Regions from separate parts of the Paenibacillus sp. JT22N7 genome, predicted to be linked through region 1. Evidence: riboswitches for the same ligand, from Rfam matches in the RefSeq annotation. Region 1 holds a riboswitch; each other region holds the start of a gene.

Region 1 (9,932 bases):
GACGACGCTTACGCCCCGCCCCTCCAGCTCGAAGCAGCGCAGCACCTCTTCCACCGCTTCATGAATCATGCGGCGCGGCACCGGATTAATGGCGGCTTCGCCAACCGGCACGGGCAGGCCAGGCTTCGTTACCCGTCCAACCCCAATGCCGCCATCTAGCAAAACACCTTCGCCGTCATGCCATTTGACCTCCGAAAAAATGCTCGCGCCATGCGTAGCATCCGGATCATCGCCGCCATCCTTAATAACTTCTGCTATTGCGGAATCTCCGGTCAGCTCACAGCTTACAATGGTAAAAGTGACCCGCTCGCCAATCGGCAGCACAATTTCCGACTCGGTCTGCTGCTCGCGCAAAATCAGCGCTGTCAGCGCCGCTTTCGTCGCGGCAGTCGCACACGAGCCTGTCGTATAGCCATGGCGAAGCGGCTTATCCTCTTTCTTGTCCACGCTTTTTACACTTGGCGCTCTGCCAGCAGGGAAATCGCGTTAACCGCAGCCACGGCAACCGGGCTCCCGCCCTTTCGTCCGAGATTCGTAATGAACGGAATGTCCAGCTTGGCAAGCTCCTCCTTCGATTCTGCTGCCGATACGAAGCCGACAGGCACGCCAACGATAAGGCCAGGCTTGGCTTCGCCATTTTTCACCAGTCTAATTAGCTCCAGCAGCGCCGTAGGTGCGTTTCCAATCGCATAAATACCGCCGTCCGCTTCACGAATCGCCTTGCGAATGGAAATAATCGCCCGCGTCGTATTGAGGCGCTTCGCCTCCTCCATTACATCTGCATCCGATATGTATACGCGCACGTCGCCGCCAAACTTCTCAATGCGCGGCTTGCTGATGCCAACCTGAACCATCTGCACATCGGCAACGACAGGCTTGCCCGCAAGGATCGCTTTAATGCCCGCCTGAACCGCATCCTTATGGAACATCATGCTGCGCCCCAGCTCAAAGTCTGCCGAAGCATGAATAACGCGCTGGACAACGGCATATTGCTCATCCGTGAACGGGTGCTCCCCAAGCTCCTCGGTAATCATTTCAAAGCTGCGTGCTTCAATTTCCTGCGGCTGTACAGTAAGCGGTTTAAAATCCGTCATAAAATCCATGTTTTTCGCTCAGCTCCTTCAATCTTGATCTAACGTTTATTTATTTCAACATTTCCTTTAATGTATCACTTATTTCGTCAAAGCGCGAAAAAACATGCCCATAGGCAAGCTTAGGGCGCCCAATAATAATCGTCTCAATACCCATTTCAAGCGCAGCTTCCAGCTTCTCGTCCACAGAGCCAACTTTGCCGCTCTCCTTCGTAATCATCAGCGTCACGCCGAATTGCTCATAAAGAGCGCGGTTGAGCGCTTTGGAAAATGGACCCTGCATCGCAACGATATGCTTTTGCGGCAGTCCCAGCGCTTCGCATTTCTCCATATTGTCAAGGCGCGGCAGCATACGGGCGATTAGCGTAACGTCAGGCAAGCCTAGCAGACGCTCGGTAAAAACCTGGAGCGTTTTGCTGCCTGTCGTCAGCATCACGACGCCGCCCTTGGCAGCCGCCATTTCGGCTGCTTCGGCATAATCATCCGCATACTGAATCAGCGGCTGTCCATCAAAGGTCAGGCTCTCGCGCTCATAGCGAATATATGGCACCGATGCTTGCTCGGCCGCCGCCATCGCATTGCGATGCGCCTCCTCGGCAAAAGGATGGCTGGCATCAACGACAGCCTGTACCTGATTTTCCTTCAGGTAAGCGGCCATCTCGTCTGCGGTCAGCCGACCTACTCGCACGTCAAGTCCGGCTTCCTTCAAGCTGCTTGCCGCACTGTCGGTCACAACCGAAGTCAGCACGCTATAGCCCTGCGCCTTAATTTGCACGGCGAGCTCCCTCGCATCGCTTGTTCCACATAGCATAAAAATCATCGCTTAACCCTCCCCGACAAGCGTAGCCGCCTTGGACGGATCATTTTTCTTCTGCGAATCTTCCTTGGCATCATCGGCAGCAAGCTCACCGATTTCAAGATGCTCGTGCTCGTGGTGATCATGGTCATGTTGGTCATGATTATGCTCGTGCGTATGGCCCTCATGATGCTCGTGATCATGCGCATGGTGATCATGATCGTGACGATGGTCATGGCCGTGATCATGCGCATGGTGATCATGATCGTGACGATGGTCATGGCCGTGGTCGTGTGCATGGTGTTCATGACCATGGTCGTGATCATGATGATCATGGTGGTGGTCGTGATGGTCGTGATCGTGATCATGGTGGTGGTGATGGTCATGATCTTTCATCGCTTGCAGGCGGAACTGGCACATATCGCAGTTCATCTTCACTTCGTCCTGCAGCGCTTCTGCTGCGCGGTCTTTCAAAATCTCTTTAAGCAGCGGGTGGAAGCCGAAATATTCTGCAAGCACAAATTCCGTATCCGGATATGCAGCCGTATATTGCTCCATCGCCGCTTCCATCCGTTTAATTAAGACACCGGTAAACAGGAAATAAGGCAGTATAATGACTTTGCGCGCGCCCAGCTTGAGGCAGCGCTCTACTCCTTCATCCATCAAAGGTGCCGTAACGCCAATAAAGGCGGTTTCGACCCATTTCACTTTTAGACGCTCCCAGAACAAGCGGGAAATTTTGAATAGCTCACTGTTCGCATCCGCATCGCTGCTGCCCCGGCCGACGATCAAAATGGCCGTATCCGCAAGCTCGCTTTCCTCTGCGGCAACCGCTTCGCCAAGGCGGGAGGTCAAAATTTCCAGCACCTGATCGTGGACGCCAATTGGCCGTCCATAAATAATATTTACAGCTGGGTAACGCAGCTTTGCCTCATCAATTGCTGCTGGCATATGCAGCTTTGCATGCCCTGCCGAAAATAACGTAATCGGAATGACGGCGATCCGGGTCGCCCCTTTTGATACGCAAATATCAAAGCCCTGCTTCATCGTCGGCGTGACAAACTCCAGAAAGCACAGCTCTACCAAATCTGCTTTCAGTGTTGAAGCTACAGAGGCGACAAACTCGCGTACCTCTTCATTGCCTCTCTCATCCCGGCTTCCGTGCCCTACAAACAAAACCGCATCCATCTTCCTTCATCTCCCTTGCTGTCGCTAGTCTCCGCACAATGCGTCTTCGATATGAAAAACAGGCAGCTCCTGATAGCGATAGCCTTCTATTTGACCCATTCGTTTGAAAAATTTATGAAAGCGCTCATTCGGATGGCCTTCCGATTTATAAAGCGCAATAATGCGTTCAATCAGTGGCACGATTTCGTCGACGGCAATGCCTTCGGCAACCGGCTGCGCGGCATGCGCGTTGCGGCCGACGGTTTTGCCGCCGAGGAACAAATCGAATTTGCCACGGCGATACACGATGCCGATATCCTCGTTAACTGCGCCATAACATGCCATGCCGCAGCCATTGAACCCGACACGCAGCTCCTTCGGCATTGCCATGCCGCCGATCTTGTCTTGCAGCTCATCGGCATAAGGCACCGATTCCGCCTTCTCCAGATTGCAAAAATCGCAAGCCTTCAATTGCAGTACATCACCGATTGGAGCTAGGCTGAGCCCATCCGCGCGCAGCTTCGCCGTCACACTGTCCGGGTCCGATGTTGGAATCCGCACCAGCAAATGATGATGCGGCGTATATTCAATCGAACCCTTCTCGCCAACAGCCTGCGCCAATGCTACGAGCTGCTGGGGCGTGAAGTTTTTTGTCGCGACACCTGGGCTTACGGCAAACTCAAGTACCGATTGCTGCGCAAACACAGGCATAGGGCTCGATACTGCGCCAAACGCCGCACTAGGCTCGATCCCCTTGCTGCGATCATTCAGGAGAACCGCTTCCATCGCCAAATGCAGAGGCGATACTGCAGGTGCCGGGGCAGCCTCTGCCCTCATTGAAACGGCTGTATTTATTGGGGCTGGGGCCGGCTTCACGGGCGCAACCGGGGGGGCTACTGCAACCGCCACTCCGCCGCCCTGTCCATTATCATTTCTCGGTTCATCTGGCGCAACCGCCTGCGGCTCCTCCCGCTCGAGCAGCTGGTCCGTCGCGTCATATTCATCCGCACGATAGCCCCCGTCCGCTGGAAGCTCAGGCATTCCTGCCGTATGAAGCGCCCACGGCTCATTCTTCTCTTGCAGACGCTGGTGGGGCTTCAAAGGCTGCGCGCCTTCGCCAAGCGTATATTTGCGCTGATAGCCGCGCGGCGTAATCATTAGCCCGTCATAATTGACGGTCGTCGAGTTGCCGATGACGACTGTTGTCAGCATGCCGATATCATGGTCAAGCATACGGGCAAGCGTCGTCACGACAATGTCTTCACGGTCGCGGTACGCGCTTTTCACAATGCCTACCGGCGTATCTGGCGAGCGGTATTTGAGCAAAATCCGCTGAGTCTCCACGATTTGCCGCGTTCTTCTGCCGCTGCGCGGGTTATAAAGCGCAATGACGAAATCCGCTTGTCCGGCCGCTTCTACCCTGCGCGCAATCAGCTCCCAAGGCGTCAAATGATCGCTCAGGCTGATCGTGCAAGCATCATGCATTATCGGCGCGCCAAGCAGGGATGCTGTCGAGTTAATGGCAGAAATGCCGGGAATCACTTCAACCTCTACCCCGCCATTACGCTTCCAGCCTTTCTCAATCAGCACCTCATACACGAGTCCTGCCATGCCGTATACGCCCGCATCGCCGCTTGATATAACGGCTACCTTCTTGCCGTTCTCCGCTTGGCGCACCGCTTCCTGCGCCCGGCTGACCTCCTCTGTCATCCCCGTACGCACAATCGCCTGATCGCTGATTAGCTCCCGAATCAAGTCGACATACGTGTTGTAGCCGATGACAATATCGCTCTCCTGAATCGCTTCACGGGCGCGTTTCGTAATATGCTCGAAGCTCCCTGGGCCGAATCCGATAATTAACAGCTTGCCGACGCCTGCTTCACTCATTGATGCCCAACTCCTTCTATGTAGCAATTTACAATTTCTATCCAACAAAAAAAGCACCTCTAACGATATGTGTTAGAAATGCTTGAAAAGACCAATGTCCTTGTTAAACGCAGACAGCGAAGGGCCATCCAATCTCTAACACCTTCCTAATATCCACGTAGGTTTACAGTGTCGTTGAAATAAGCAGGTCTCCTGGCTTTGAAGCGTTAGGACGCTTCATACAGTGGCGGGTCCGCGCCGGTCTCTCACCGACTTCCCTATTAAGTCAACTTGGGCGCTTTGGCGCCTGCTGACACTTATTCCCTTCCTATTAAATTGTAATCTTAATGATAACATTAGATTGTATGATCGACAAGTGCGTTTATGCCATCAGCCTTGGCGCAAATAGAGCCGGCGCAAGCACGGACAGCATGTCCAGGCTGACACCAGCTCTATTTTTTACCGGAGCTATTTATTTCTTCTCAAGCGTTTCCCAAGCTGCATTCACGAGGGAATCAAACAGTTCATCGTCCTCTTCCAGCTCATCCTCAACCGCCAAAAGATCTTCTTCCTTGCCCGATTCATTCAGAAAAAACAAACCGTAGCCCCACTCTGTCGCCTTGCGGCTATGAAGGGTAATTTCGTATTGGTTCGTCTGGCCCTCTACTTCAAAATGAACCTTGCCTACGAAACCGGATTCCTTGGAGTTCGTCATGCTAGCATGCAAAATATTTACTTTCATCTTCCACTCTTCCTCTCTTTACCGTTACGATACCAGCTGCTGAAGTTGATTCACTTGATTTAACAGCTCGTTGATTTTGTTAATCGTATTTGGAATTTCCGTTGCGTCAATCAATGCTTTGCCGTCTTCGATCTGCTTCAGCACCGCATCAATGCTTTCCTGCAGCTTCAAATTATAATCGACCACGGACTGATGGACGTCCTTGGCAAAATCCGGCGCGTGCAGCTCGCCAAACTGCTTGATGGACTCCTGCACAGCTACCAGCTGTTCTTTATAATCAGCGCGTGCACTCGCATCGTTTACGGCTTGCTCCGCAAGCTGCGTCGCCTGCTCGCTGAAATTTGTCAGCGTCTGCATGTACGTTGCTGCTCCCGTCACATATTCGGCCGAGTTTGATACGGAATTGACCGTCTGCTTGGCTTCCTCAAATAACGAGCATCCTCCTAATAATAACATTCCAATGATTAAAAGTATGCTTTTTCCTGAACGAATGGCCATGTTTAATCTCTTCCTTTCCGCCTGTCTTACACAGAGCACTACTTATACGGCAGATGCGTCCAAACGGTTGCATTTCGTCTTATCATTAAGCTTGTCCATCATTTAATAGAAAAATAAAACATGAGGCCGCAGATAGCTAAAATGCACGCTGGCTATTGTTCGCGTCTGCGGCATAACGATGCAGCCCTATCATTAAGCTGCGCCACTCCTTTGGCAGCTAACGCTTCGACTTGAAAGCATGCTGGCGCCATATGACGACGATAATGAGAAATAAAGCAATGACACCTGTAAGCAGCCACCCGGCCTGCTCATCGGTCAACTGATCCCCGGGAGCGGTTGCAGCCGGATCTGGAGCCTCATGACCCGCATGTTCATTACAGGGGGAGTCGGTTGGCGATGAGGCGGCAGCATTCGTCTGCTGCTCATTATTTGCAGGAGTACAGACATCTGCTGCGGACACGGATAGCGATGCGGAACTCCAGAGGCTTATTCCAATAAACAGGACTACGATAAATATTAGACGAAGGAACCTCTTTCTCATTTTGGCGAACCTCCTTTGCGCTTTTCGTTTCCCCTCATTTTATTCCTGTGCGCCCAGAACGGAAGCTTGGCCTATGGAATTTTCACACCTGTACATATATTAGCAGCAAAATAAAAAGCGCCTTTCCCTCCTGGTCATGCCGACCAGACAGAAAGGCGCTTTGCTGCTGCAAATAATAATGCGATTTAAACGATTTGCCTATGCTTGCCAGACTTGCTTTGTTCTTCTCCCACTAGCTCTGCCCTAGCCGGCCAGAAGGCTCTATTGCCAAGCAGCGTTGTAATGGCCGGCACGAGGAACGGTCTCACGATGAACGTATCCATCAGCACACCAATCGCTGTAATTACGCCGAACTGCACCAATACTTGAATAGGCAGCGTCGCTAGCACTGCGAACGTAGCAGCAAGGATCAACCCTGCGGACGTAATGACGCCGCCAGTCTCTGCGACACCTTCACGAATGGCTTGCTTGAGCGGCATTTTCGCTTTTTTCTTCCAAATGCTCGAGATCATAAAAATGTTATAGTCCTCGCCAAGAGCAATGAGGAACACGAAGGCGTACAGCGGAATCGCTCCTTGAATCGCTTCTGCCCCCATCCCATAATGCAATACAATCCAGCCGAGGCCTAAAGCAGAGCCAAATGACAATAACACGGTGGCGATTAAATAAAGGGCTGCAACGATGGAGCGCAAATAGACAATCAGCAGCACTAAAATCATCCCAATAACGAGTGGGATAATAACTTTATTGTCCCGATCGGTCAACAGCTGGGAGTCATGCTGCGTTGCTGTCTGTCCGCCTACCCACACTTTAGACTCCGCATCCGAAACTCCTACTTTATCCAATGCTTCCTCCGCCGCTCCGCGAAGCAGCGGAACCAGATCCATGGCCTCCTGTGAATAAGGATTAATGTTTAGCGTAACCTGAACGGACTGCAAATTCGGGTCCTCTTCACTTTGAACCGGCTCCGATACGGAATCAACGAGATCCATATCCGAAAGGCTGGCGACAAGCTCCACTGGCTTGCCATCGGTTTGAGCCGCCACGGTTATAGGAGCCAATTGGCCTGGTGTGAAAGCTGTTGAAATCGTATCAAAACCTTCACGCGACGGCATAGCTTTCGGAAAGGAAGACAATAAATCATACGTAAACTTAACCTGTGGAGCAAAACCAGCCAGCGCACCGAGAAAAATAACGCTCGCGATAACAACGGTCCAAGGCTTCGCCACGACTAGGCTTCCTACTGCTGTGCCTAGCTTGCTGCCTTGGCGACGCGGGCGAAACGGCTTGCTGCGCTTCTCTGCCCGCTGCTGCTGCATTCCTTCGGTGCGAGGAATGAACGGGAAGAAAGAAGCTCTTCCCATAATCGACAATAGCGCAGGCACGAGTGTCAGGCTCGCAATGCCCATAATGAAAATCGACAAGCTGAATGGGATAGCAAAGCGCTGGTAAGCACCATATTTGGCGGCAAGCAGCGCCAGCAAGGACAGAACGACCGTGAAGCCGCTCATCGCAATCGCTCCTGATGCATCACGGAAAGCGATTTTGAGCGCCGTCATCTTATTGTCTTCCCGCTCCAGCTCTTGGCGGAAATGTGCAATAAAGAACAGGCAGTAGTCTGTGCCTGCACCAAACAACAGCACCGTCATGATCGAAATGGCTTGGGCATCTACTGTAATCCAGCCCTCTGATGCAAGCCAGCCGAGAATGGGGCTCGTAACCAAATAAGCGAACCCTACGCCTACAATCGGAACGACCGCTAAAATAGGCGAACGATAAATAAGCAGCAATAGAATAAGTACAATCAGCACCGTAGCAATAAGCAGCGATACATCCGCTCCTTTAAATAATGCCGATGCGTCCACCTGAATGCCCACAGGACCGCTGATTCTTGCACTCAGCGCGTCAACACCAGTTGTTGCTGCGTCAAACGGGCTCGTGCCGCCTGCCGCTTCTTTAACAAGCCCTTGCAATTTCTCCAAATTGCTGCGCAAAATTTCCGTATCCGCATTTTCTGCAAATGTAATCGGTTGAACAAGCGTGCCTCCGTCTTCCGATGCCAGCTTTGAGAGCGCAGGAGCCGGCATTTGATGCAGCGGCAGCAATTCTCCTTGTTCTGGCAGCGGCTGCTCGCTGAGGAGCTGCGACGTTTTCTGAATGAGTGCATAATCCTCTTCCGTAAGCCCGGCATCCCTATGCCATACGAGCAGGGCGGGCACACCAGCCCCATTCGGGAATTTATCCTTCATTAATTGATCTGCAAGCACGGACGGGCTGACTGTTTCCAGATTAGGCGCATTATTTTTCTCTTGCCCACCAACAGCAGGAAGCCACATTGTTAAAGCCCCTGCAAGCACGATCCATACGATTACGGTGATCCAGCGTGTACGGCGGCCCGCAACCGCACTGCCTAATTTCTCTAGCATTACTCCCATCCTCCGTTTCACATCTTCAGTCATTTGGTTTAAAATAGATTTTGTAGACTAAATTAATTATATATACTCGAAGGTTAATTAATCAACTGCTTTTATTACAATTACATGAACATGGAGGGTCACGACATGGTAAATGAACAAGAAAAGCGCAAACCTGGCCGTCCAAAAGGCAGCAGCACCGCTCAAACGATGGAGAAAATTTTATTTACGGCATCGTATCAATTTATGGAGCTTGGCTTCGAGAAAGTATCGCTCGACGGCGTTGCCAAAGCATCCGGCGTTACCAAGGCAAGCGTCTACTACTATTTCAATAATAAAGCGGTGCTTTTTACCGAGGCGATTTTATTCGTCTTAAATATCGCTTATCAGCAAACGCGTAAAATCATTACCGGTCCCGGAGAGCTTAAGGACCGACTGCTTATTGTCGCTGAACGGCATATGGCGAACGCCCATGTCGACTTTGAAACGATGATGCGCGAAGCGGCTTCAGGCCTCACAGAGGAGCAAACGTTATCAATCCGTGCCGGAGAATCACGGCTCCATGAGCTGCTCGCTGACATTTTTCAAGAGGCAATGGATAAAAAAGAGCTGGTTTCAGGCAATCCGCTGCTGCTGGCCCACGCCTATACCGCAATGCTGAGCATCCGCAACCGTAAAAAAGTTGTCAATGATGAAGCTTCACTCAAGCAAACGGCGCGTGAGCTTGTAGAACTATTCTGGCATGGCGCCGCCCCCCATTAGTACGTGCGCCAGCTAGGAGGAGCTAGGCGGGCGTTTTCACGATCATTCAGCTATA
Region 2 (9,932 bases), on a different contig from region 1:
CGCCATATTTATTGCATGCCCATGTAAGCATCGCCATTGGGTTAGCATAGTTCATCAGCAAGCAGTTCGGCTCCGCCACCTCGCGAATATCTTTGCAAATATTCATCATTTCGGCAATGCCCCGCTGTCCATACATGATGCCGCCTGCACAAATGGTATCGCCCACGCATTGGTCAATGCCGTATTTGAGCGGGATGTCGACATCGGTCTGAAAAGCTTCCAGGCCACCGACACGAATCGTTACAAAAATGTAACGTGCATCCTTCAATGCTTCCCGGCGATCGGTCGTAGGCTCGATTTCAATCGCAAGGCCATTTTCATGAATATCCCGTTGGCAAAGCTGGGTAACCATATCGAGATTTTGCGGATTAATATCCTGAAACGCAACTTTGATGTTGTTGAACTCTGGAACGGTCAGCAAATCACGCAGCAATCCCCTAGTAAAACCAATACTTCCTGCTCCAATAAACGCAACTTTAAATGACATTGATTAACGCCTCCAATGGCTTGCAATATAGTAGTGAACAATACGCTAATTGTAGCACCAGCAACGTGGAGGCGTTTGCACAATTGTAACTTCTATTTTGCTTTCTTGTATAAAATCCTAACTATATAAGATGAATGATCGACTAGATAAGTACGCCATCTCAGCGCTCCACTTCCTTGCGCACAGCGCGGCGATAAGCGAGCGGCGTCTCATTCGTATATTTTTTGAAAAGGGTACTGAAATATTGGCTGCTGTTGACGCCGACATAATGGCAAATATCGCTGACCGGAATATCGGTCTGCTCCAGCAGCATCCTCCCCTTCTCCATCCGAAAACGCATCACATAATCCATAACCGAGCAGCCCGTTCCCGCTTTAAATATGCGGTGAAAATACCCCGGATGCAGCCTTACAGCCGCCGCAATATCCTTGACCTGAATGTCGCGGTCATAATTTTGCTGAATATAGGCGATGCTCTCTCCCACATAAAACTCCGCCGCATCATGCGACTGGCTTGAGGTTTCCTGTGCCAGCCTGCCGATCTGCACGAGCAGCTGCGTCAGCTGAAGCGCTGTGAGAAGCTGCTCCGCGCGCCGCTTGCCGTCCAGCTCCAGCACGAGTGCCTTCAGCATTTGATACACATTGCTCGGATCGTAAAGCAGCAAATAATCATGCTTCACTGCGAACAGCTCCGCGAGCGCACGGTCAGTCTCCGCCAGCCGCTTAAGGGAAGGTAGCCCCACACCGGTATGGCTAAAAATAAATTCAACATTGAGCATCCGGCATGCCGTGCCCTGAGCGACGTGAAGACGGTGGGCGACCATCGAGTCGATGACGATGAAATGCCCTTTTTCCATCGGAATGGATTTATTGAGCAGCTCTACCGTACAATCGCCCGATATCACATACATAATTTCCACTGCGCTATGCTGATGATAAGCCATTTCGAAGCCATTCCACTCCTTAAAATAATAGGCTACCACTCGCGGATACTGCTCGGCCTGCATCAATTGCCCCTGAAAAATGCCTCGTCTTTCCACTTCATCGTCCCTCCTCTAATTGAACGCCTTCCAAGCTGCTACAGCAGCCTGCCGTTATCTTTAGCGAACCACAGCCGCATCGTCAACATGCTGAGCACAATAGACGTCAGCGACGATGAAGCCGACATCGCAAAGACGATTAAAATTTGATAACGCACCGCCTCAATCGGGTCTGCCCCGGCGACGATCATCCCTGTCATCATGCCTGGCAGCTGCACGAGGCCGACCGTCTTCATACCGTCCAGCGTCGGAATGAGACTGGAGCGCACGGCCCGGCGCACCGCTTGGCGAATCGCCTGCTTCGTCGTCGCTCCAAGCGCCAGCAGCGTCTCAATCTCGCCCCGCGACGCTTCAAGCTCGCGTTTCATATGGTTCAAATAGAGGCCGCATACAATCATGGAGCTGCCGATAATCATCCCGCTGACCGGAATAATAAACCGTGGCTCAGCCTCAATAATGCGGAGCGAGAGCAGGAGTGCGAGCGTTACCATCTCCGTGCCTGCCAATGCCAGCGCAATGCGCAGCCGAATGCCCTTAACCGGCAATGCGCGGGAGCCGGCATTCCACGACGCCACCGTAATCATTGAAATAATAATGAGCACAATAAAAATCGGATGATTCGCTTCAAAAATAAAATGAAGCAAAAAACCGATAAACAGCAGCTGTACAGCGGAGCGGATCGTGCCAGTAATGATTTCCTTCTCTAAGCCAAGCTTCTGCTTCATCGAGATAAATGTCGTTATGGCGACGAATACTAGCGTGCAGGCGAGCGCAATATTATTCATGCTGGTCATCCCTCTGCTCTGGCGCATGCTGACTGTCTAAAAAGCTGCGCGCCTGCTCCGACCCGGGATTGGTGAAAAAAGCTTCCGTAGCGCTTTGCTCCAGCAGCCTGCCCTCCGCCATTAACCAGATACGCTCGCTTACTTGCCGCGCCTGCTCCAGATCATGGGTAATCCAGATGAACGCCGTGCCTTCCTCTGAGCACCATTCGCTTAGAAACAGCTCCACCTGCCGCTTGCTTTTCGGATCAAGCGATGACGTCGTCTCATCAAGCAGCAGCAGCGGCGAACGGAGCAATAAGGCCCGCGCGAGCGCCGTACGCTGCTTCTCGCCGCCGGATAAGCTTTCCGCCTCCTTGCTCCATTCGATATGCCCAAGGCCAACGCCCTCCATGCAGCGCCTTGCCAGCTCTTCCTCGAAGGGCTTCCCTTGCAGCTCGCTGACCGCGCGCAAGTTGTGCTCGACCGATCCCGGCAGCATAATCGGCGTCTGTGCCACGTAACACACGCTGCGCCGCCACTCCTCGGGTCTCCACTCGATGCTTGTCCGTCCTTGGAGCATAAGCTCTCCCGCATCCAGCTCACCTAGCAGCGATACGATGCGCAGCAGCGTGCTTTTGCCCTGACCGGATGTGCCTAGCAGCGCAATACGCTCCCCAGCCTGCACCTGCGCTGTAATCCCTTCAAAAAGCCATTCGGGATTTTTTCTATATTTTGATACGTTATTCAATGTCAATAACGGGGCCACCTGTCTCTCTCCTTCATCCGTAACCTGCATTCCACCATTATACTCTGCTCCCCGCCTGCTCGAAAGAGGACAGCCTGACAGCAGTTGGGAACAGCAGCTCCGCTGTATCCGCTCTCATAGGCAATTGTGTCTTTTTCGCGACTATCCTTCGGGTATTGTGACAAGAAACAGTGGTTTTATTATTGACAACAATGGGGATCGCATGTAATGATAATGATAATTGTTATCAGTAATGAATTAAAAGATAAAGATGAGGTGTTGAGCCATGGCATTTCAGCAACCATATAGCATTTTGATTGTTGATGATGAGGAGCATATCCGCAAGCTGCTCAAGTTATTTTTGAAAAAAGAAGGCTGGATCGTCGAAGAAGCTTCGGACGGCATCAACGGCTTGTTCAAGGCGATGCAATACAATTATTCGATGATTTTACTCGATCGTAATTTGCCGGGAATGGACGGGCTTGAATTTTGCCGCGAGCTTAAGAAGAAAAAATCGACGCCCGTCATTATGCTTTCCGCCTGTGGCGAAGAGGATGACCGGCTCGACGGCTTCCAAGCCGGCTCCGACGATTATGTCGTTAAGCCATTCAGCCCGCGCGAGTTGATGTACCGCATTAAGGCGATCATCCGCCGCACCTCGGAGTTTGCTTATCGCGCCTTGCAGCGCAAGCAGACGCCCGATCTCACGCTGCCAGGACTCGTCTTCGATTATGATTCGCGGCAAGTCATTGCCGGAAACAGCAAGGTGAAGCTGACGTTCCGCGAATATGAGCTGCTGCGCTTTATGGCAGCCAACATCAATCAGCCCATTTCCCGCGAGGATTTAATGCGGCGAATTTGGGGCTATCAATCGCTCGGCGATTACCGGACGATCGATACGCATGTGAAGCGGATCAGAGAGAAGCTGAACCGCGTCCACCCCGAATCTGCCTCCTTGATTCAGACGGTATGGGGCATTGGCTATTGCCTGATGAATCCTGCGGCAGAGACCATTTAAGCGGGCGGCTGAAGCAGGCAGGCAAAACATCCCCTCCTAATGGCATGCTTTTGCCTGCCTGTTGTGGCACGCCGCTCCCCGGCTTTGACCCTCCCCGCTTCCAAGTAAAGCAAAAGCTCCGCTTGCGCCAATCAGCGCAAGCGGAGCTTTTTTAATAACCATGCTTATTACAATTACTTAGCCAACTGCTCCCGTACTTGCTCAGTCGCTTGGATCATGTTGCGCAGCGATGCCACAGTCTCATCTACACCACGTGTTTTAAGTCCGCAGTCCGGGTTAATCCAGAACAATTCTGGCTCAAGCACGTTCAGAGCGCGTTTGATCATCGATGTCATTTCCTCTACCTCCGGCACGCGAGGGCTGTGAATATCGTATACGCCAAGGCCAATACCCAGCTCATACGTGTGCTCCTCGAAGCTGTGAATCAGCTCGCCATGGCTGCGGGACGTTTCGATGGAAATAACGTCGGCATCCAGCGCGCGAATGGAATCAATGATGTCATGGAACTCGCAATAGCACATATGCGTGTGAATTTGCGTCGTATCCTTAACGTCAGAAGTGGACAAGCGGAAGGCAAGCACAGCCCAGTTCAAATAGTGCTCCCAATCTTCACGTTTTAGCGGCAAGCCTTCACGAAGGGCAGGCTCATCCACCTGAATCATTTCAATGCCCGCTTCCTCCAGCGCCTTCACTTCTTCTGCCAAGGCAAGCGCGATTTGGTAAGCAACCTGCTCACGAGTCAAGTCGCTGCGAACGAACGACCAGTTCAAAATCGTAATCGGGCCCGTCAGCATGCCTTTCACCGGTTTAGAAGTCAGCGACTGCGCATAAACGGTTTCTTCGACAGTCATCGGCTTGCTGAACTGCACATCGCCGTAAATGACTGGCGGTTTTACGCAGCGCGAGCCATAGGATTGCACCCAGCCATTTTTCGTGAAAGCAAAGCCTTCCAGCTTCTCTCCGAAAAACTCAACCATATCCGTACGCTCAAACTCTCCATGAACGAGAACATCAAGGCCGATCTCTTCCTGCAGCTTGATCCAATGCTGAATTTGCTCCTTAATGAATACGCGGTATTGCTCCTCGCCCAAATCACCACGACGCCATTGCCGTCTCGCTTGGCGAACTTCCGCCGTTTGTGGGAAGCTGCCGATTGTCGTTGTCGGCAGGAATGGCAGCTGCCAGCGTTCCTTCTGGCTCACTTGGCGCTCTGCAAATACCGCTTTGCGCTCCGATGGCTGCGCATCAATGCTCGCTACAGCGGCATGGACGCTCGCACGGCCACGGGACGGCGATGCGGCAAGTGCAGCCAAAGCTGCTGCATTGCGATCAAACGCCTCTTTTACCGCTGCTTCTCCTTCATTCAGCGCAGTTGCCAGAACGGCAATTTCCTCCAGCTTCTCATTGGCATACGCCAGTGCGCCTGCAAGCTCTGCCGGCAGTGCCGTTTCAAGAGCCGCTGACACAGGTACATGCAGCAGGCTGCAAGAGGAGCTTACAATCAGTCGGTCGTTTGGCACGACTTTAGCAATACGGGCAAGCAGCGCTTTGCGCTCCTGAAGATCCGCCCGCCAAATGTTGCGGCCGTCAATAACGCCTGCACCCAGCACTTTGTCCTGCGGGAAGCCGATTGACTCCAGCTGCTGCAGGTTCTTTTCAGCGCCAGCTGTGAAGTCCAGACCTAAGCCCTGTACAGGCAAAGCCGCAATTGCAGCATAATGCTGAACCGATTCAAAATACGTTTGCAGCAGCAAATTGAGCTTAGGTGCCGCTTCATGAAGCTGGGCATAAATGCTTTGCACAAGCGCCAAATCTGCTTCGGAAACGTCTGTTACAAGCGAAGGCTCATCCATTTGCACCCATTGTACGCCTTCTTGCTCCAACTCGCGCAGCACCTGTGCATACAGCGGAACATACTGAGCAGCAACTGTAGCAAGCTCAGAAGCGGCATAGCCTTTAGACAGCTTGAGGAATGTATAAGGTCCAACAATGACTGGTTTGCCTTCGATGCCCAGCTTTTCCTTTGCTTCGCGGTAAGCGATCAACGGACGGTTCTCGGTCAGCGCCGGCGTAATGCCTTTCAGCTCAGGAACGATGTAGTGATAGTTCGTATTGAACCATTTCGTCATCTCGGATGCCGAAGCGGTTTTGTTGCCTCGCGCCATTGCATAATAGGTCATTACCGATACGGGGCTGCCTGTATAGCCAAAGCGCTCAGGCACGACGCCAAACATCGCAGCTGTATCAAGGATATGGTCATAATACGAAAAATCATTTACCGGAATGAGATCAATGCCGGCCTGTTTTTGCAATTGGAGATGGTTTAGACGAATCGTCTCCAGCTGCTTCAAGAAAGCCGCTTCCGCAAGCTTGCCGCTCCAGAATGCCTCCAGAGCTTTTTTCCATTCTCTGTTTTCACCGATACGCGGATATCCCAAACTGCTGCTTTTTACTTGACTCATTGTTATTGCCTCCTGTTTTTCATTATTCATCCTTGTGGATGGATGTTATAATCCTTTGTTATTTCATCAACAAACTCAGATATATACTTATGGCAGTGCGAGCGAATTTCTTCGCGGCGGCCTTTCCCTATACATCCAATTTGCTGCCAGCCAGAAACTGCAAAAAGGGACGTCCTACCCTGTACAGAAATGTGGGTAAAGACGCCCCTCGTTTCAACAAACGATGGCTGCCATCTTTAACACCTCCCTATCTCCCGTAGGTACTGCAGTGTATAGAATAAGGCAGGTCTCCTGGCTCCAGCATCATCATCGCTGCGCTCGCCTTCCCGGCATCATGCCAGTGGCTTTATTGCGCAAAACTCCGCTGTTACAGTGGCGGGACCGCGCCGGTATTGCACCGGACTTCCCTTTTAAGCTCAAGACGTTACGCAAGAGCACCCTATTCCTCGCTATTTAGTTGGTCGATCTTTATTTATACAAGGTGAAACGGAGAAATATAGAGATAGGATGGAAAAATCATATCCTTTCCTATATTTCAAGCAACATGTATAAATATACGAATTTTTGCGTTTTTATACAACAAAAGATTTTACAGCCGCTTTAAATTGCGCGAGCGTACGCGGCGCCTGCTGTTCTCCTCGCAGCTCAGGCGGCAGTGCCTCCCAAGCTTCCAGCACCATTGGCAGCGTGAGTCCAAGGCTTCTGAGACGCTCGCCTTCGCGAAATACCGTCTCCGGCGTACCCTCCAATATACAGCGGCCCTCATTCATGATGAAAATCCAATCCGCCCAAGCATAGGCCATATTCATGTCATGCGTCGCCATAACCGGCGTTATGCCGCTGGCATGAATGCGGTCCAGCTCAGCCATCAGCCGCTGCTCCGATATCGGATCGAGATAAGCAGCCGGCTCATCAAGCAGCACTAACTCCGGCTCCAGGGCCAGTACGCCGGCAAGAGCGACTCGCTTCTTTTGCCCAAGGCTGAGATGATGCAGCGGCTTATGCGCCAGTTCCTGCAAGTTCAGCTGCTGAACGATGCGCGCCGTACGTCTGTCAATTTCCACTTCTTGAAGCCCCGCATTGCGCAGCCCATAGGAAATATCCTCATAAGCGGTATTCAAAATGAGCTGATGCTCCGGGTCCTGAAAAACAAGGCCGACGCGCCGTCTCAAGCTGGCAAGCTCTCTGGGCTTGTAAGAAAGCGGCTCGCCGCGCCAGCTGACAAAACCGGATTCCGGACGATTAATGCCAATAAGCTGCAAGAAGAGCGTCGACTTGCCCGAGCCATTATGCCCGCACAGCGCTATCTTCTTGTTCGCCGGAATACGCAGCTCTAGCCCGTTTAAAGCGGTCTTGTCCGTTCCGGGATAAGCATAGCTCACTTGGTTCATTTCCATAATGGTTGATGCCCGATCGTTATCCGCCAGCTTATTCACCTCCATACCGAAGCCATAGCTCTGCTGCCAGCAAAATCGTTAAGCCGAGCCCCGCTTCCGCCCAATATCGGAGGCGAACCGTCCGCTTTACACTAGGCGCAAGACGGATTTCATTCGTAAATCCTCTTGCCATAAGCCCATTCGAGAGCCCCTTGTATCGATGCATCGTTTTGACGAAGAGCCGCACAGCAATCGCCGCCGTACCCTGCAATTTGCCTTTAAAACCGTGTTGACCGCCGCGTGCACGCTGCGCGACCAGCATAGCCCCCGCCGTATCCAGCAGCAGAAAGATGAAGCGATACATAATAATCATGAGCTCCAGTACAATTTGCGGCATTTTCAACCGCTTCAGCACTTGCAGCAGATCCGGGAAGGGGGTCGTCAAGGTGATAAAAAACATACATGCCAGGCAAGCAAGAATACGCGTAAAAATATGTCCGGCCAGCCCTAACGATGCCTCTGGCACATACAGGCTAAGCGGCTCCCATGAAACGAGCATCCAGCCTGCTTTCGCTGCCGCTAAGCTTCCCGCTTCGCTGCTGCTATTGCTGAATTCAATGAGCAGCGCGGGCAAGCTGAGAATGAACAGCAGGCAAGAGGAGAAAAGCAGCGCCGCATAAAGCTTAGCGGGCACTTTCGCATAGCCGACCGTCCACAGTGCAAGCCATCCGAAAATGACAAGCTGTACGAGCGGATGAGCGATATAGGCAAGCAGCAGCAGAAGGGCTGCAAGCCCGCATTTCCAAATGGCGGGTAAATCCCGCAGCTTATTGGAATAAGAAATCGTATCAATCCATTTCATCATTGCTGCTTTGATTTCCCCGACTTCCCTTTAAAAAGGCCAATCACATAGCCGATTACGCCAGCGCCAATCGCAGCTTGCAGCGCGAACAGCATGCTTTCCGTTTCTCCCGGCACCTCAGTCAGCGGAGACGCCCAAGGCTCATAATGGGGCGCAATCGTCTGGATCATTTCCTCCGCCGCGCCATCTGCGCCGCCAAACTCGGCGTTAATGAATATTAAAGGCGCAACGGCAAGCAAAACAACAATGGCTAATATCCAAATATTTTTGGCACTGCGGCTCATTACACGCGATCCCCTTTCATTCTCCGCTTCAAAATAGACAGCTCGTCCGTATTAAAAGATTGCAGCCAGTTCCAGATCAATACCGTCAGCAAGCCTTCGCTAATAGCAAGCGGAACCTGGGTAATCCCAAAAATACCGCCAAATTTCATAAAGGATGCGAGAATGCCGCCCTCAACCGCCGGAAAAGCAACAGCCAGTTGAATCGAAGTAACGATATAAGTGGCCAGATCGGCAACAGCGGCAGCAGAAAAAATCGCCACGCCTTGCTTGCTGCCTGAACGCATCAGCAGCCGATAGACGGCATAGCCAGCAGCGGGACCTGCAACCGCCATTGAAAAAGCATTCGCCCCAAGCGTCGTCAGCCCGCCATGTGCAAGCAGCACCGCTTGAAACAGCAATACCATAGAACCTAATACGCTCATGGGCAGCGGCCCGAACATAACCGTTCCAAGCCCCGTTCCCGTCGGGTGCGAGCTGCTGCCTGTAACGGAAGGAATCTTAAGCGCGGACAGCACGAAGGTGAAAGCTGCCGCCAAGCCCAGCATCAGCTTAAGCTCTGGTGCTTCCTTTGTAATTTTCCGAATGGCGCGTACACCCAGGATGAAAAAAGGAATAAAGGCCACCCACCAAAAAATCGCCCACCCCACAGGCAAAAACCCTTCCATAATGTGCATCGCATAAGCGGATTGCGGCTCATTCACCAGTAAAAAAAGCGTGAAGCCAATAACCAGCAAAGCGGTGCTAACTGCTGTCTTTCTTTTTAACTTGACCATTCGTTTCAATACCCTCCCCAATGAGTTCATGCCTAAAGACAACAAAAAATGACCGCTTTCCCTTCGCTGGGAAAACGGCCATGTGTACGCAGAAATAGACGGTTGCGCCAGCAAACAGACTG
Region 3 (9,932 bases), on a different contig from region 1:
ATAGAAGCCTGTGCGGGAAGCAGCCTCACTAGCGAAAGGCCCAGCACCGATTTGCCGCTCCCGGTCTCGCCAATCAGTCCAAAAATGCGGCCACGCTTCAGCTCAAGCGAGGCCCCATCTACCGCCTGCACCAGTCCTTCCCTTGTCTGAAAGGATGCATTAAGCTGCTTGATTACGATAAGCGTTTCGCTCAACTTCATTCCTCCTACAGCAGTGAATGCTCTTTCTCCGTCCGTGTATCCAGCTTATCCCGAAGGCCGTCACCCAGCCAGTTGATACATAGCGATACAGCGGCTATACAAAGACCGGGGGCGATCATTAGATGCGGAAAGCTGCGAAAATACGGCCGGGCATCAATCACCATCACTCCCCAATCTGCCGCTGGCGGCTGTAAGCCTAGACCGAGAAAGCTAAGCGAGGCGATAGATAGAATAACTCGCCCAATCCGAATGGTGAACAGCACGATAAGCGGCCCTAACAAATTTGGCAGCATATGCCTGACGATGATATACGCATGGCCCGCTCCTAAAGCACGGATGCCTTCCACGTAGCTTTCTTCGCGAATTTTCATAACCTCGCCGCGCACAACCCGAGAGAAATCCGCCCATGAGGTGAAGAGCAGCGCGACAAACAGGCTTTTCACCCCAGGACCGAGCGTACCTGCAATGGCCAGCATAAGGGCAAGACCCGGCAGCCCTTGAAAAATGCTAACGACAATTTGAATGGCTTCATCGGTCCAACCGCCAGCATAACCGCTAATGGTGCCCAGCAGCAGGCCGACGAGCATTGTAGCGAGCGTAACAGCGACCGCGAGCAAGATCGACACCCTTCCGCCATACAAAATGCGGCTCAGCACATCCCTTCCCAGCGTGTCCGTTCCTAGCCAATGTGCGGAGGACAACGGCGCAAGCCTTTCCGCCATATTAATCTGATTCGGGTCATAAGGAGCAAGCAGCGGTGCCAGCAAGCTGGCAAGCAGTACGAAGGCAAGCACGCCCGCGGCCACCCCGTAGGACATCTTCATCGCAGCTTCCCTCCCAGCCTGATTTGCGGATGAGCGAGCCCGTAACATAAATCTGTCGCCAAATTAAACAGCACGTAGATGAGACCGGTAAATACGACATAGCCCTGAATGACCGGATAATCTCTGCGAAAAATGCCGTCCATCGCAAAGCGCCCGATGCCCGGTACCGCAAATATAACTTCCACGATGACGGAGCCGCCAACAATCGCTCCAAAATAACTGCCGATAACCGTGAGCAACGGAATACAAGCATTGCGCAGCGCATGCCGAAGCACAATAAAGCTCTCACGCAGCCCCTTCGCTCGGGCTGTCAGCATATAATCTTTATTCAGCTCCTCCAGCAGCGCCGCACGTGTCAGCCGCATCAATATGGCGCCTGTACCGGAAGCAAGCACCGCCGCTGGCATAAGCAAATGCTTCCAGGTGCCGTAGCCGCTAGTCGGGAGCAGCTGCAGCTTCTCCGACCATAAGGCAATGAGCATGATCGCCAGCCAAAATCCAGGAATGGAAACCAAAATCAGCGCAAGCGCCCTGCCGATATGATCGAACAGCCGATTGCGCCGGATCGCCATGAGCATGCCGGATGGCACTCCAAGCAGGACGGCGAACAGGACAGCTAGCAAAGATAGGCTTAATGTTGCTGGCAGGCGGCGCAGCAGCTCGCCGCTAACCGATTCCTTCGTCATATAAGACGTGCCAAGATCACCTTGCAGCGCCTTTGATAACCAATGGCCATACTGAATGAGCAGCGGATCATTCAGCCCCATCTCTTCTCTTTTCAAAGCAATTTGCTCTTCGGTCGGCTGGCTGAAGCCGTTCATGCTCAGCAGTTCGACAGCCGGATCACCCGGAGAAGCGACGCTTAAGGCAAAGGCTATAAACGTAATGCCAATCAGAACGGGAACCGCCGCCGCCAACCTCCGAATGAAATAGGCCATCTTATTGCACCCGCTCCAGCTGCGGCAGCGTTGTACCATACACAAGTGCACCGTATCCGGTAATTTCTTTGCTGTACGCAATTAAGCTCGCATCATTAAACAGCGGAATCGTCGGCAATTCCTCGGCTGCAATATCCTGCAGCTCGTTATAAATCGCAGCGCGGTCATCCATATCCAGCGTCGTCTTCACCTGCTTCAACAGCTCATCCACATGGGCATTGCTGTAACCAAGCGTATAACTGATATTGCTTGAGCCTTCGCTCGCCATATAATTGTTCAAAATCGAATAAGGATCGCCATTCGGCAGCCCCTGAATGGCCAGTGCCAGATCGAAGTTTCCTTGTGCCTGTGCTTCCTTGTATGCCGCACCATCCAATATTTGAATCGTCACGTCCAGCTGCAGCTCTTGAAGCACAGCCTGAAGCAGCTCGGCTTGCGCTTTATACGGATAACGATCGAGTCCATAGGTAGGCACAATTAGCGTAACCGCCTGCCTGCTGTCCCCAAGCACCTCATGCGCCAGGGCGATTGCCTTTTCTGAATCATGGACGACAGGAATGTCCTTATAAAACGGCGATGTCGCATTCAAAATGTTCGCCGTAGCGGTCGGATAGCCCAAATACAGCTCCTTCACCAGCTGCTCGCGGTCAATCATCAGGCTCAGCGCCTGACGCATTTTCACATCATTGAATGGCGCTTTGGCACCGTTCGGATGCAGGTAATGGGAAATCGTCGATTTTGCCGTCGATACAGCAAAGCGTTCATCCTTCAGCAGCTCCTCGGCAAGGGCAGGAGGAATAGCGCCCAAATCCATGACGCCCAAAATCTCGCCAGATTTCAAGGCAGCAAGCCTTGTATCAGGGTCCGGTATGACGCGGACGCGGATTTTTTGGGCTTTTGCTTTTTCGCCATAATAACCGTCGTAAGCCTCTAGCAGTGAAAATTGATCCTTCTCATGCTGCACAAGCTTGAAAGGGCCTGTCCCTTGCGGCAGGCCGTTAAAGTCGCCACTTTCGTCAAAATTATTCGGGCTGTACATCGGGCTTGAAAAGTTGATCATCGAATACAGCAGCGTCGGCTGCGGATTGTCGAAAACAAGCTTAATCGTGCTATCATCAACCTTCACGACTTCCTGAAGGCTTGGGTATGAATTGTTGATGTCGAGCGTATAGAATGGCGAGCTTTTCGGGCTCACTTGCTTGTAACGGGCAAAATTTGCAAGTACCGCGTCCGCGTTGAATGGCGCGCCATCATGGAAGGTGACGCCTTTGCGCAGCATGAAGGTCCATTCCTTGGCATCAGCAGACATTTCCCACGCTTCCGCCAGCTTTGGAGCAGGCTTTCCATCCTCGGAAGCGGAAATCAACGGCTCCCATACATACAGAATGGTGCTCGTGTAATAAGCATCCTGCGGTCCCGGTGCTAAATCCCGCGGCGCAGCCAGCACGATTTCTTCAGAAGCAGCTGCTGTAGAGGCGGACGGAGCAGCAGACTGCTGCGACAGCTCATTATTGCTGCCTGATTCATTGGAACCGTTAACGCCACTGCACCCCATTAGAGCCAGCAGCAAGCATAGGCTAAATAAAACACCTATTGTTTTTTTGTTTTTTGCCATTTGTGTACGTTTCATCTTCTCTATTTCCTCTCCCTCTAGCAAAATCATCTTCCTGCAAAAATCCGCAAAAAAAGACAGATCTACCTCCAGTCATAGGAAAGATAGAGCTGCCTGTTATTGTTATTTTCCATCATAGCAAATAAGCATGCGCGCTAACACTTCCCTATCCTCCGTAGGTTACAGCAGTGTTGTCAGAACAGGCAGGTCTCCTGGCTACCGGAAATTGTACTGGAAGCTGCCTTCCCAATCCCGCTAAGCGAGATCAGTGGCCTTGTAGCTTCAGCTAATCCGTAACAGTGGCGGGACCGCGTCGGTTTTGCACCGAACTTCCCTTTTAAGCTCCAGCCGCAGCTGTTGCACCTTATTCCCACAATTTTTCAGTTGTTTGCAAATCTGGTTGATTATATACCAGCCCTTTCATTTAAGCAACCTTTCCACTCCACTTTCCTTTCGTAATTATCTGATATAAAATAAAGCACATAGCATTTCGTAACTGGAGGGAACTACTGATGAAACCACAATTTCAGCCTTTATTTGAACCATTCACTTTCGCGAGCGGCATGTCTGTACATAATCGAATTGTCATGGCGCCCATGACAACCTGCTCGTCCAATCCGGACGGCACCGTGCCTGATGAAGAGCTTGCCTACTACAGCCGCCGCAGTGCTGGGCCCGGCATCGTCGTTACAGCGTGCGTCTACGTGAGCCGCAACGGCAAAGGCTTCCCCGGCGAATTTGGCGCGGATACGGACGCAATGATTCCAAGCCTCAAGCGTCTGGCCGATGCTATTAAAAGCCAAGGTGCGAAAGCGATTTTGCAAATTTTCCATGGCGGAAGATCATGCTTCCCTGGCCTAGTGCCAAATGATGATTTGGTGAGTGCCAGCAGCATTGCCCAGCAGGAGGGCGGAATTGTGCCACGCGAGCTGAACGAGGAGGAAATCAAGTCGATTATCGCCGACTTTGGCGAAGCGACACGCCGCGCGATTGAGGCTGGTTTTGACGGCGTTGAAATTCACGGTGCCAATGGCTACCTGCTGCAGCAATTTTACTCCCCGGCTTCCAATGTGCGTACCGACGACTGGGGCGGCTCTGTTCATAAACGTATGGCGTTCCCGCTCTACGTCGTTGAAGCTGTTAAGAAGGCAGCCGCTATGGCGCCGCAGCCGTTTCTTGTAGGCTATCGCTTCTCGCCGGAGGAGCCGGAAGAAGAAGGATTAACGATGGAGCATTCGTACCATCTGGTTAACGCTCTAATCGAGATGAAGCTGGATTATTTGCATGTGTCGCTTCAAGATTTCTGGTCGAAGCCGCGCAGAGGCGAGCAGGATTCGCAAAGCCGCATGGCATGGTTCGTCGAAAAATACAGCGAGCACATTCCGTTCATCGGTGTCGGCAGCATCACAACCGCAGAAGAAGCGCTTGAGGCGAAAAACTCCGGCGTGCCGTTTATCGCCCTTGGCCGCGAGCTCATTATGGACCCGGATTGGACGGAGAAAATCAAGCAAGGCAACGAGCAGGATATTGTGACTACGCTATCCAAGCAAGATCAGGAGCGCCTCGTCATCCCGAATGGCTTATGGGGAGCGATTACGCATGCGCCAGGCTGGTTCCCGATAACGGAATAAGCGCAAAATCCAACCATTCGCTCACAAATAGTCACAAGGTGAAACGGCTGTCGCCGTCCTTCGGCGGCGCGGCGCGTTTCAGTCCGAGAAATATAGAGAACGGATCGCGTTACGATACCCGTTCCTATATTTTATAAAATAACAATTTGACATTTCTATAAAAATAGATATACTAAGCCTCATGGATACTTTGTCAATACTTAAAGCTGTGTCTAACGAGAAACGGTACCATATTTTAAAATGGCTGAAAACGCCTGAGGAGCATTTTGGGCCTCAATGCCATCTAACCGATGCGTGTCAGTTTGCTGGAGGCGTATGTGTCGGTTCTTTTGCAGAAAAAACAGGACTTGCGCAATCCGTTATATCCAGCTATTTAGTGAAAATGCATAAAGCAGGCTTACTGGAGTCGAAACGGATCGGGCAGCACACCTATTACAGGCGTAATGAAGCTAACATTCAGTTTTTCAAAGAAATGATTCAGGATGAGCTATAACCTTGCTTACTCCTGCTCATTTCATGCTTTTATATCTATTTTTATAGAATTATAGATTTTTCATTCAATTAGGAGGTATTTTATTCATGAGCTCAATTCAATCGTTGTTCAAGCCTTTCTCAGCAGGTCCACTTACACTGCCTAACCGTATTGTAATGGCACCAATGACCCGCGGTTTTTCTCCAAATGGCGTTCCGGGCGAAGATGTAGTTGCCTACTATAGACGCCGCGCCGAAAACGGCGTTGGCTTAATTGTGACAGAGGGTACGCTGATTAACCATCCGGCTGCCACTGATAATCCAAACATTCCTAACTTTCATGGAGAAGCTGCTTTAAATGGCTGGGCAAAAGTCGTTGAAGCCGTTCACCAAGCTGGCGGCAAAATCGTTCCGCAAATTTGGCATGTTGGCACAACGCGCAAGGTCGGCTCCCATCCGAACCCGGAAGCACTGCCGATTGGTCCTTCAGGTGTTACCGCCGAGGGCGAGGTTGTTAATGAGCCTTTGACTGAAGCCGAAATAAAAGGCCTTGTTGCAGCTTACGCGCAAGCAGCTGCTGATGCAAAACGGATTGGCTTTGACGGCATTGAGCTGCATGGCGCACATGGCTATTTGATCGACCAATTTTTCTGGGAGAAAACGAATAAACGGACGGATCGTTATGGTGGCGATATGCTGTCCAGAACACGTTTTGCGGTTGAGATCATTGAAGCTTGCCGCCAAGCTGTAGGGCCTGATTTCCCGATTATTATCCGTCTGTCACAGTGGAAATCGTCCGAGTATACAGCGAAGCTTGCGAGCACTCCTGAGGAATTGGGACAATTTCTTGCTCCGCTTGTTGAAGCTGGCGTAGATATTTTCCACTGCTCAACCCGCCGCTTCTGGGAGCCGGAATTTGCAGGCTCGGACCTAAACTTTGCAGGCTGGACGAAAAAGCTTACCGGCAAACCAACGATTACTGTTGGCTCCGTAGGTTTGGACGGCGACTTCATGAGCCTCTTCACCGAAGGCAAAGGCGCAGAAAACGCCAATGTGGATGATTTGGCCTCACGCCTGGATGCAGGCGAATTTGATCTCGTAGCTGTCGGCCGTGCCCTGCTCGTCGATCCTGCCTGGTCAGATAAAGTCCGCGACGGACGGCAAGATGAATTAATTCCGTTTACGCCGGCTGCTTTGCAGACGCTGCATTAAGAACCTATTGCTCATAACCTAATAAATCCCCAGCTCCTCCTTTTTCACGGATTGGAGGAGCTGGGGATTTTAATGTTTCTACCTCCACAAAGATAGACTTGGCGGACTCAGGAGCCGCTAATGTGCCACCAATAGCTGTTTTGACGGGATAATGAGGGTTATAACGGATTTCCTGTCCGCTCATAGCCTGGAATCGGCTCAACAGCCAGAATAGCGGAACCTCAGTCCTCCAAATAAGGAGTAGCAGGGCGACTTAGGCTTGCATACACACCCTAGCTATTTTATCTACTAATTCTGCCTCGCGAATAACGCTCTAGCCTCTTGATAGCTCTCCAATGTCCCGATATCAAAGCGCTGCCCTTCAAACTTGTAGGCATGAACCTCTTTATGCCGAATCAGCCAAGGCACAAAATTGCCCGGTGCATCAGCGTTGTTGCCCTCTACCAAATACTGCTTGATTAAAGGCAGTGTTGACTGCCCGTAAATATAAAACGGCGGACATGCCAAATTGGATTTGGGCTGTTCAGGCTTTTCCTCAAAAGCAATGACTTTTCCATTGCCATCGATTTGTATGACACCTGTGCGCCTCAGAAAATCGATGTCATCCATCTCATGGGCTGCAATCGTATCTGTCCCCGAGCTTTGATAGAAATGAACCATTTCGGTTAGTTCAAAGTCGAACAAATTGTCGCCAGCCATGACTAGAACATCATCGTCCAGCTTTTCCTGTTCCAGAACAAACTGCAAGTCGGCAATAGCCCCTAAGCGGTCCTCATTGCTTGTCGTCAGATCGTCGATGACTTTAATCGGCTTAGAATAGTCTGATTGGCTCGCCCAATTAACAAAATGCCCATAAAAACGATGGTTAGTCACAATAAAAATCTCGTCAATTAAGCTAACCCTTTCAATCTTCTCCATAATATGATCCATGATTGCTTTCCCTCCAACCTCCAGAAGAGGCTTTGGAAAGTCCTTGGTCAAAGGATAAAGGCGAGTTGCGTAACCCGCTGCTAAAATAATGGCCTTCATTCGTATTTCCCTCGCTTCTAACCCCAGTTATATAATTCGCGCGCCATCATCGGTTTTGCTGAAGCTAACCTGATACAAATCCTTATACGCTGGATGCTGCTTTGGATATTGTGCATCAATGGCGGCTTTGATCTGCTCCTTATAAGCGGGATCTACGAGCCCAATACAGCAGCCTCTATAGCCCGCTCCGCTGAATCTGGCTCCATATACGCCTTCTGTATGCTTAAGGATACGGAAAATGCTGATCAGCTCTGGACAGCCGCAATCATAATTATGAATGGAGCTTTCCCCCGATTCAAGCATCAGGCTGCCGAATTTTTGCAGGTCCCCCTGTTTCCACGCCTCGGCGCCTTGCCTCACACGTTCATTCTCGGTGAAAAAATGCTCTGCCCGCTTTTGAAATCTGCCTTGCAAGCCTGACTTATGCTCCTGGTAAACCTCATGCTCAATATCTCGGAGCTGGGTTCCTTTCAGGTTTTTCATCGGCAAGCCGGCCATCTCGTGCAGGAGCCATGCGGCCACTTTGCATTCATCTACACGGTTGTTATAGTCGGTCCCGATTAAGGCCTTGCTCACACCGGAATAAACAATAACAACTTCAAATTCCGGCATCGCTTGCGGCCTTTCGATTAACTCATAGCTTTTGGTTTTGGTATCCATCACGGTCAAATAGCCTTCACGGCTTAAAATATTGATCGACTGGTCCAGTATGCCATTGTTCAGCCCAATAAAATGATTCTCCACCCAGTGGCTGTAGTTAATGAGCTCAAGCGAAGGAATTTTGATCCCGTTCACGTCGCAAAGGGCCAGCAAATAGGCGGTAGTTACCGCTGCTGACGAGCTCAAGCCGCCAATCGGATGCTTGCCTCTAACTAATGCGCAAATGCCGTACTTTAAAATATTTTGCTTTCTTAAAGCCAGGACGGCCCCCCTTAAATAATTGCCCCAAAATCCCGGCACCATCGCCGGAACCTGATCCAGATGAAAATATTCCTCGTCGGGGAAATCCAAGCTTTGCACTCTTATATATTCTTCTTCATTCTGAACATAAACCATATCCACCGAAATATCCAGCGTCATCCCGGCTACCAGCCCGGCTTGATGATCGACATGAGCCCCGAAGGGACAAAAGCGAAGCGGCGATTTAATCGTTTTTACCTGATTTTTAAGATGAGGATATTTGAGCTTTAACCGTTGTTCCAAATGGTCCATTTCCTACACTCCCTCTTTTTGTGAAGGCAACGTATATCGTAAATATAGGCAATCAGCCCTTCTTCAACCGTTTTAGCAGCAGCGCTCTTTTCTCTGGCGAAATATTGTCCAAAGCAGAGGCGCGCTCCTTCCCGGCACCTTGCTCGGGCGCCGCCTCCGCAGCCGTCTCCCGAAACATCGCTTCGAACGCTTCCCCAACAGCAGCTATAGGAATTTTCGTCAAATACTTTTCCTTATACGCTTTCAAATGGGACTGGCTAACTCTCTGCTCGACCGTCCGCAGCCCTCTTGTCGACTTCATATGGGCAATGGTTACATCCGCCGTCAATTCAGTACCGGTGTAGGATACCAAATCTTCCTTGATTGCATAGACCTGATAGCCGCCCTTATTGATCAAGCGCGACAATGCTGGGCTTTCCTTATGGTTTTCCGTCCCGTAATACATTTCCTCCCGCCATTCCCGTATGAACGCAGGAGCCTTGGCGATGGAATTGATCACAAAGAAGGAGGCGATATATTCACAAAAGGCTTCCTGCTCTTCGCGGCGGCAGGCGACAAAATCAACGTCTTCCGGTATTAAGTGGGTGAAATCGGCAAGGAACAGGCAATCGGAATCGATCATGACGGTTGGCAGCGAATCCTTTTCAATGACCTGCAGCAGAAAAGCGGTTTTGGAGTATACATTTTTGCGCCAGTCCTCATCGTGAAGCAGCACATGCTTCGTGTTCAGCTCGGTTGATACAATTTCCATCTGCGGAAAAACAGACAAATATTTTTTATCGTCCTCGGATAGTCCCGTATCG

The links. A riboswitch is a leader RNA that binds a small molecule or an ion and turns the genes downstream of it on or off. The one in region 1 is predicted to bind cobalamin.
Region 2: linked by a shared signal. The riboswitch ahead of metE (5-methyltetrahydropteroyltriglutamate--homocysteine S-methyltransferase) and the one ahead of cobJ (precorrin-3B C(17)-methyltransferase) in region 1 are both predicted to bind cobalamin.
Region 3: linked by a shared signal. The riboswitch ahead of AC50Y5_RS15420 (ABC transporter substrate-binding protein) and the one ahead of cobJ (precorrin-3B C(17)-methyltransferase) in region 1 are both predicted to bind cobalamin.

The regions. Positions count from the first base shown of each region.
Region 1 is NZ_JBXENY010000009.1:72,447-82,378, forward strand. It holds gene AC50Y5_RS22905 (cobalt-precorrin-5B (C(1))-methyltransferase) at 1-447, opposite strand, end outside; gene AC50Y5_RS22910 (precorrin-8X methylmutase) at 453-1,103, opposite strand; gene cobK (precorrin-6A reductase) at 1,144-1,911, opposite strand; gene AC50Y5_RS22920 (sirohydrochlorin chelatase) at 1,915-3,075, opposite strand; gene cobJ (precorrin-3B C(17)-methyltransferase) at 3,100-4,941, opposite strand; cobalamin riboswitch at 5,107-5,256, opposite strand; gene AC50Y5_RS22930 (hypothetical protein) at 5,393-5,662, opposite strand; gene AC50Y5_RS22935 (DUF6376 family protein) at 5,687-6,160, opposite strand; gene AC50Y5_RS22940 (hypothetical protein) at 6,378-6,701, opposite strand; gene AC50Y5_RS22945 (MMPL family transporter) at 6,887-9,127, opposite strand; gene AC50Y5_RS22950 (TetR/AcrR family transcriptional regulator) at 9,263-9,877, shown strand.
Region 2 is NZ_JBXENY010000001.1:164,592-174,523, reverse strand. It holds gene AC50Y5_RS00780 (alpha-glucosidase/alpha-galactosidase) at 1-487, opposite strand, end outside; gene AC50Y5_RS00775 (AraC family transcriptional regulator) at 648-1,526, opposite strand; gene AC50Y5_RS00770 (ABC transporter permease) at 1,565-2,311, opposite strand; gene AC50Y5_RS00765 (ABC transporter ATP-binding protein) at 2,304-3,044, opposite strand; gene AC50Y5_RS00760 (response regulator transcription factor) at 3,322-4,053, shown strand; gene metE (5-methyltetrahydropteroyltriglutamate--homocysteine S-methyltransferase) at 4,227-6,515, opposite strand; cobalamin riboswitch at 6,780-6,972, opposite strand; gene AC50Y5_RS00750 (energy-coupling factor ABC transporter ATP-binding protein) at 7,088-7,957, opposite strand; gene cbiQ (cobalt ECF transporter T component CbiQ) at 7,944-8,756, opposite strand; gene AC50Y5_RS00740 (energy-coupling factor ABC transporter substrate-binding protein) at 8,753-9,037, opposite strand; gene AC50Y5_RS00735 (energy-coupling factor ABC transporter permease) at 9,037-9,810, opposite strand.
Region 3 is NZ_JBXENY010000005.1:192,546-202,477, forward strand. It holds gene AC50Y5_RS15405 (ABC transporter ATP-binding protein) at 1-200, opposite strand, end outside; gene AC50Y5_RS15410 (ABC transporter permease) at 206-1,024, opposite strand; gene nikB (nickel ABC transporter permease) at 1,021-1,962, opposite strand; gene AC50Y5_RS15420 (ABC transporter substrate-binding protein) at 1,964-3,592, opposite strand; cobalamin riboswitch at 3,760-3,957, opposite strand; gene AC50Y5_RS15425 (NADH-dependent flavin oxidoreductase) at 4,087-5,205, shown strand; gene AC50Y5_RS15430 (ArsR/SmtB family transcription factor) at 5,387-5,698, shown strand; gene AC50Y5_RS15435 (NADH:flavin oxidoreductase) at 5,785-6,888, shown strand; gene AC50Y5_RS15440 (hypothetical protein) at 6,893-7,072, opposite strand; gene AC50Y5_RS15445 (nucleotidyltransferase family protein) at 7,177-7,917, opposite strand; gene AC50Y5_RS15450 (GHMP family kinase ATP-binding protein) at 7,945-9,129, opposite strand; gene AC50Y5_RS15455 (hypothetical protein) at 9,182-9,932, opposite strand, start outside.